Regions from separate parts of the Nocardia sp. XZ_19_369 genome, predicted to be linked through region 3. Evidence: riboswitches for the same ligand, from Rfam matches in the RefSeq annotation. Region 3 holds a riboswitch; each other region holds the start of a gene.

Evidence for each region. Region 3 has a riboswitch for S-adenosylmethionine ahead of IBX18_RS14405 (bifunctional o-acetylhomoserine/o-acetylserine sulfhydrylase). Riboswitches for the same ligand answer to the same signal wherever they lie in the genome.
Region 1: linked by a shared signal. The riboswitch ahead of IBX18_RS20430 (amino acid ABC transporter permease) and the one ahead of IBX18_RS14405 (bifunctional o-acetylhomoserine/o-acetylserine sulfhydrylase) in region 3 are both predicted to bind S-adenosylmethionine.
Region 2: linked by a shared signal. The riboswitch ahead of IBX18_RS38800 (aminotransferase class V-fold PLP-dependent enzyme) and the one ahead of IBX18_RS14405 (bifunctional o-acetylhomoserine/o-acetylserine sulfhydrylase) in region 3 are both predicted to bind S-adenosylmethionine.

Annotation. Positions count from the first base shown of each region.
Region 1 covers NZ_JACVED010000005.1:330,055-332,312, forward strand. Annotated here, with positions in the region: gene IBX18_RS20425 (amino acid ABC transporter ATP-binding protein) at 1-348, opposite strand, end outside; gene IBX18_RS20430 (amino acid ABC transporter permease) at 345-1,277, opposite strand; SAM riboswitch class I at 1,537-1,631, opposite strand; gene IBX18_RS20435 (hypothetical protein) at 1,876-2,258, shown strand, end outside.
Region 2 covers NZ_JACVED010000013.1:253,643-255,900, forward strand. Annotated here, with positions in the region: gene IBX18_RS38795 (LysE family translocator) at 1-602, opposite strand, end outside; SAM riboswitch class IV at 711-824, shown strand; gene IBX18_RS38800 (aminotransferase class V-fold PLP-dependent enzyme) at 872-2,191, shown strand; gene IBX18_RS38805 (flavin reductase family protein) at 2,249-2,258, opposite strand, start outside.
Region 3 covers NZ_JACVED010000003.1:651,033-653,290, forward strand. Annotated here, with positions in the region: gene IBX18_RS14405 (bifunctional o-acetylhomoserine/o-acetylserine sulfhydrylase) at 1-974, opposite strand, end outside; SAM riboswitch class IV at 1,067-1,177, opposite strand; gene IBX18_RS14410 (TetR family transcriptional regulator) at 1,229-1,948, opposite strand; gene IBX18_RS14415 (MFS transporter) at 2,083-2,258, shown strand, end outside.

The DNA.
Region 1 (2,258 bases), on a different contig from region 3:
TGCGAGCGTGACATTGTCGAGCACCGTCAGATGCGGGAAGAGATTGAAGTTCTGGAAGACGAACCCGATGCGGGAGCGCTGCTTGCGCACCTCGCGGTCGGGCAGCGCGTGCAAGGTGTTGCGGCGCAGCCGATATCCGATCAGCTCGCCGTCGATGCGCACCGTGCCCGCGTCCAGCGCCTCCAGATGATTGAGCACGCGGAGCAAGGTGGACTTGCCGGAACCGGATGGGCCGATCACCGTCACCACTTCACCCGAGCGCACCGTCAGGTCGACCCCGCGCAGGACTTCCTGCGCGCCATACGATTTGCGGACGCCGCGGACCTCGACGGCGGGCGCGGCGGTCATCGGGTGGCTCCGCGCGGTGCGGTGGCGCCGGATTCGGCGACCTCGCGCAGCTTCTGCCAGGCCCGGTGCACCGGTGATGGCGGTGGCGTGCGTTGCGTGCCCTTGGCGTAGTGCCGTTCGATGTAGTACTGCGCCACCGAGAGAATGGTGGTGAGGACGATGTACCAGGCGGTGGCCACCAGCAGCAGCGGCACCACCCGCCCGTTGCGTCCGTAGATCACCTGGACCTGGTAGAAGAGCTCCGCGATCGCCATCACGGACACGATCGAGGTGCCCTTGAACAGGCTGATCACCTCGTTGGTCGCATTGGGCAGAATCGACCGCATCGCCTGCGGAACCACAATGGTGCGGAACTGGCGCACCCGTGGAATGCCCAGCGCGGCAGCGGCTTCCAGCTGACCGGCGTCAACGGAGATGATGCCCGCCCGGATGATCTCGGCAGAATACGCCGCCTGATGCAGCGCGAGACCGATCACCGCCGCGGTGAACCCGCTGATCACGCCGTTCACCTCGAAGGTGAAAAACGCGGGACCGAACGGAATGCCGACCGACAGCGTGTTGTACAGGTAGGCGATGTTGAACCAGAACAGCAGTTGCACGATGAGCGGAATCGAGCGGAACGCCCAGATGTAGCACCACGAGATCACCCGCAACACCGGGTTGCCGGACAGTCGCGCGATGGCCAGCGCGGTGCCGAGCAGGAAGCCGAGAGCGGTACCCCACGCGGTGAGTTCCAAAGTCACCTTCAGCGCGGCGAGCACCGACTTCGCGGTGATGTACTGCGCGAAGGTCGGCCAATCCCAGCCGGGATTGGTGACCAGACCGTGGACGAACTGTGCGAGCAGGATGAGCGCGATCGCACTGACCACCCACCGCCACGGGTGCCGTGTCTTGGCCACGGTGGGTGCGGCATCATCGGCACCGGGCAGGTGAGTCGTAGTGGCGACCGGGTCGTCGCCGGCGTCGGTGTCGCCGGGCACGGCGGTGGCGGACGCACTCATGTCGAGGTCCTTCGGAAGAACGAACGAGACCGCACCACATCGGGCCGCGGTCACATCACCCGGCCAGCGACGGGTGCACAGACTGGCTGCGGGTCAGCCCCGACAGCTCGCGGACGTCACCTTGCACTGATCGATGTGGCGACGGCCCCACCGGGTGCCGTGGGCAGCGGAAATGATCACTTCGGTTCCTCCATCGGTCCCGGCGGAAGCACCCGCACCCGGTGAACCGGGGGGTTGCTGCGACGTCGACGAGCCAGGTCTCTCGGTCGCTCTGGATGGTTGTCGCCGATCCGGACACCGGCTGATGTCAGGGGCGGGCCGAATTATCATGCCCAGCAGGCGAACCCTGGGACAAGGGAACTAATCACCGTGAGCGTAAACCTCGCCGCGGGCCGGATATCGGGGGTGCTGCGGCGGTGCGCCGGTAGGGACACGCCGATGGCTTGCCCGCACCTATATCGCCTGTTCACGGCGTTTGCGGGAGTACCGTCAGCCTTCGATCGCGTCGATGATGAGGGAGGTCTCCGTGGCTGTACCGCGCCGTTCGACCATACTGTCCGCCGTCGCGAGCTGCTCGGTCGCGCTGGCGCTCGCCGCACCGACCGCAGGCGCGACGCCACCCGCCGCAGCGCCGGTTCCATCCGTCGCAGCCGCAGTTCCGCCCGCCGCGGCCTCGGTCCCGCCCGCTGCCGCACCGGTCCCACCTGTCGCGGCCGCAGTTTCGCCTGCCGCGGCTCCGGTGCTGCCCGCCGCAGCTGTGGTGCCGCCTGTTACCGCCCCTGCTCCATCGGCCGCGGCCGACCGTCCGGCCCAGCCCGGCACCAGCACGCTCAGCGATCTGTTCGGCGTCTACAACACCGCGGTCGACGGCCTGCGCGCCGCAGGCATGCAGCCCTTCCTCTATCCAAC
Region 2 (2,258 bases), on a different contig from region 3:
GCGGCGCTGGCCTGTTCGAGCCGCTCCCGGATCTTCGGGCGGCGCAGCAGCGCGACCGCGCGGGAGGCGACCAAGGCCAGGAGCACCATCTCTACCGCGGCGATCACCGATTCGATGGCACCGAGGGCGAGGGTGTTGACGAAGGTGACCTCGGTGAGGAACTGGGGCAGCACCGCGAGATAGAACAGGCCGACCTTCGGGTTGAACATGCAGGAGACGACACCCGCGGTGAACGCCGAGCGAACCGATGTCCGGGTGCCCGCTGAGTTGTCCGCCAGACCACCGACGCCATCGGCTTCGCGCGCCGCCCTGCGCTGCCGCCGTTGGTCGAGCAACGCGCGAATTCCCAAGTACATCAAGTAGATTCCGCCGATCACCTTCAACGCGCGGTACGCGGTCGCCGACTGCTCCAGCAGCGCCGCGACGCCGGCCGCGACCACCACTGCCCACAAGATCCCGCCGAGTGCCGACCCGATCGCCGCGGCGATCCCCGGTCGCGCGTCCACCAGCGAAAACCGCAGCACCAGGAACGAGTCCGGGCCGGGAGTGAGCGACAGCAGAACGCACAGGCCGATAAAGCTCAGCAGCAGGGAGAGCGACATCCAATGATGTGACCCCAATGCCGCCGAACACGCAACGCATTTCCGCCGCCGCGCCCACCCGGCCGTTGGTCTTGACAGCTCGGGTTCTCGTCTGCCAATCTCGGGTCAGGTCATGAGTACCAGCGTTCAGCCCCGGCTTGCTGGTCGGCAACCCTCCTCCGCGGTGGGGTGCTCCGGGTGACGACCAGGCCGACGCCCGACCGGGTGCGGCAAGCGCGGACTCGACGAATCACCTGATTGCGGGTCCCGGAGCCGATGGGATTTTCGTGATGACTGCTGTGGTAACCCAGAACTGTGCCCCCCTTGCCCGGGTTTCCGGCGACGATCTCCAGGTGCCGCTCGTCCAGGGCGGGACGACCACATATGCCAACTTCGACTACGCCGCCAGCGCACCCGCATTGGCGCAGGTGACCGATCGGGTGCAGCAGCTGCTGCCGTTCTACGCGAGCGTGCACCGCGGTGCGGGCTACGCCTCGCGGATCTCCACCGAGTGCTACGAGGCGGCCCGCGGGTCGGTCACCCGATTCCTCGACGCGGCCGACGACCAGGTGGTGGTGTTCACCCGCAACACCACCGACTCGCTGAACCTGCTCGCGTCCTGCGTGCCCGGTGACACCGTGGTGCTCGACATCGAGCATCACGCGAACTTCCTGCCCTGGACCAAGCACGGCCGCCGCGTCGTGCAGGCCGGGGCCACCGTCGAGGAGACCATCGGCAGGCTCGTCGCCGAGCTGTGCAGCAAGCCCGCCGCGCTGCTCGCGGTGACCGGCGCGTCCAACGTCACCGGCGAGGTGCTGCCGCTGGAGCGGCTGGCCACCATCGCCCACCAGTGCGGCGCCCGCATCCTCGTCGATGCCGCCCAGCTCGCGCCGCATCGGCGAATCAGCTTGCGCGACACCGGCATCGACTACCTCGCCTTCTCCGGCCACAAGCTGTACGCCCCGTTCGGCGCGGGCGTGCTCGTCGGCCGCCGCGACTGGCTCGACAACGCCGAGCCGTACCTCGCCGGTGGTGGCGCGGTCCGTGAGGTCACCACCGCAGGCACCGAATGGGCGCAGGCCCCGCAGCGCCACGAGGGTGGTTCGCCCAACGTGCTCGGCGCCGCCGCCCTCGCCGCCGCCTGTGACGCGCTGTGTGAGATCGATGCGGAAACCCTCGCCGCCCACGAACACCACCTCGCCGACCGGCTGCGCGACGGCCTCGCCGCGATCCCCGGCGTCAACCTGCTGCGCATCTGGGCCGACGCCCCCGACACCGTCGGCATCGTCGCCTTCACCCTGGACGGTTTCGTCCCCGGCCACGTCGCCGCTTATCTCTCCGCCGAACACGGTATCGGCGTCCGCGACGGCCGCTTCTGCGCGCACCCGCTGCTCGCCCGCCTCGACCTCGACGGTGCGCTCCGCGCCAGCATCGGCCTGGGCACCACGACGGCGCACGTCGACCGTCTCATCGAAGCCGTGGCCACGCTCGTCCATCTAGGGCCGAGCTGGAACTACGCCACCACCAACAACCTCTGGAACCCCACTCCGGAGACCCGCCCCTTCACGTCCCAGGCCCCGACCGGCGCCGCTCCCTGCCTCACCGGGTAGTCATTGCAAAGGTGGCCGCCCGGCACTACGCCGGACGGCCATGGTCGAAAACGTCGCTCAGTCGCCG
Region 3 (2,258 bases):
AGGAATTCGGCCACCGCCTTGGCGTTGGCGACGTGCCGCTCGATGCGCAGGCTCAGCGTCTCGATGCCCTGGCTGATCAGGAACGCGTTGAACGGCGAGACCGCCGAGCCGAGGTCGCGCAGCAGTTGCACGCGCGCCTTGAGCGCGAACGCGGGCGCGCCGAGATCGGCGAACACCGCACCGTGGTAGCTGGGGTCCGGGGTGGTGAAGCCGGGGAAGCGCGGCTGACCCTGCGCGTCGGTCACCGTCCAGTCGAAGGTGCCGCCGTCGACGATCACGCCCGCCACCGCGGCGCCGTGCCCGCCGAGGTACTTGGTCGCCGAGTGCACGACGATGTCGGCCCCGTGCGCCAGCGGCTGGATCAGGTACGGCGTGGCCACCGTGTTGTCGACGATCAGCGGCAGCCCGGCCTGGTGCGCGACGGCGGCGATACCGGGAATGTCGAAGATGGCGCTGCTCGGGTTGGCGATGGTCTCGCCGTAGAACGCCTTGGTGTTCGGCCGGATCGCCGCGCGCCACTGGTCCAGGTCATCGGGGTCCTCGACGAAGGACACCTCGATGCCGAGCTTGGGCAGCGAGTAGTGGAAGAGGTTGTAGGTGCCGCCGTAGAGGTGCGGGCTGGACACGATGTGGTCGCCGGCCGAGGCCAGGTTCAGGATGGCGAACGTCTCCGCGGCTTGTCCGGAGGCCAGCAGCAGTGCGGCGACACCGCCTTCGAGCGCGGCGACGCGCTGCTCCACCACGTCCTGGGTGGGGTTCATGATCCGGGTGTAGATGTTGCCCGGCTCGGCGAGCCCGAACAGCGCGGCGGCGTGCTCGGTATCGCGGAAGGCGTAGGAGGTGGTCTGGTAGATGGGCAGGGCCCTGGCGCCGGTGGTGCTGTCGGGGGCCTGTCCCGCGTGCACCTGTTTGGTCTCGAAAGACCACTGCGCGGTCGGGTCGACGTCGGCCGCGGGCACGGTGGAATCACTCATGAGCTTTGCTCCAAAGAAAAGGTTGTTCGCCAGAACTAACGGGTTATCGGGTCAACGGCGAAGTACAACAACACATTTCGGGAACCTCCTGGAAAGCGCGCTTGCTCTCGACCTTCGAGAGCCCGGTCATCACCCGGAGCACCCCACCGCTGCTGGAGGGTTGCCGTCCAGCAAGCCGGGGCTTCGCGCTGGCACTCATGACCTGACGGCATCATAACCGGCGCCCGATCGGCGACCGAAATCCGGAGCCGAACTCAGCGGGTCGCGCCGGGTCGCGCGGCGCCGCACACCCGGGTGAACTCGTCGAAGGCCGTGGTGAAGGAGTCGCGGCCGGCCGCGGCCGCTGCCTGCGGATTGTCGTAGTCGAACATGCTCTCACCGCACTCCATCGCCAGGTGACCGATGAGCTGCCAGGCGCCGAGGATCAGCCGCACCGGCAGCGCGTCGGGGGTGCTGTCGAGTCGTTCGGCGACCACCGCGGCGATCGCGACGTTCTTGCTGTCGGCGTGCTCGAGGCTGCGCGCGCTGACCGCCGGGCTGCTGCGCATGATCCGCTGCATCTGCTGGAACTGCCGGAACGAGACCGGTCCCTCGGCGGACTCGCTCGCGGCGTGGTCGATCACCAGCAGAAACGCCTCGCGGATCGACTCCAGCTCGTTGCCGGTGACGGGGAGTGTGCGCAAGGTCTCCGCGACCGTCTCGCCGAAGTCCTGGATCGGACCGAGGACGATGTCCTCTTTGCTGTCGAAGTATCGGTTGATCGTGCGCGGCGAGACGTCGGCGGCGTTGGCGATCTGTTCGACCGTCGTCGCGTCGAATCCCTGTGCGTCGCAAAGCTCCAGCGCGACCTCGATGATGCGCAACCGGGTCTTCTGCTTCTTGCGCTCCCGCAGGCCGGGATGGGCGTTCGGCCCTGCGCTGGCGGGGGTCTCCGCCGCGGTACGCGCGCTCGTCGGCGTCGGTGACTCGAGCATGTTCACACCCTATCGCAACCTAGTGGTTTCGTGTCTTTAACCGCCAAATGTCGGATTGCGACATTTTTCGCTTGACGCCAAATGTCGTCTGATGCCAGGATAGCCGCACAGTGTCCAAAGATGAGGAGTCCACGGTGACAAAACAAGGCGGTTCCGCCCGCTGGTTTGCTCTCGCGGTGATCGCGTTGGCCCAGCTCATGGTGGTTCTCGACGCGACCATCGTGACCATCTCGCTGCCGTTCGCGCAGCACGATCTCGGCATCAGCGACGGCAACAAGCAGTGGATGCTGACCGCTTACACGCTGATCTT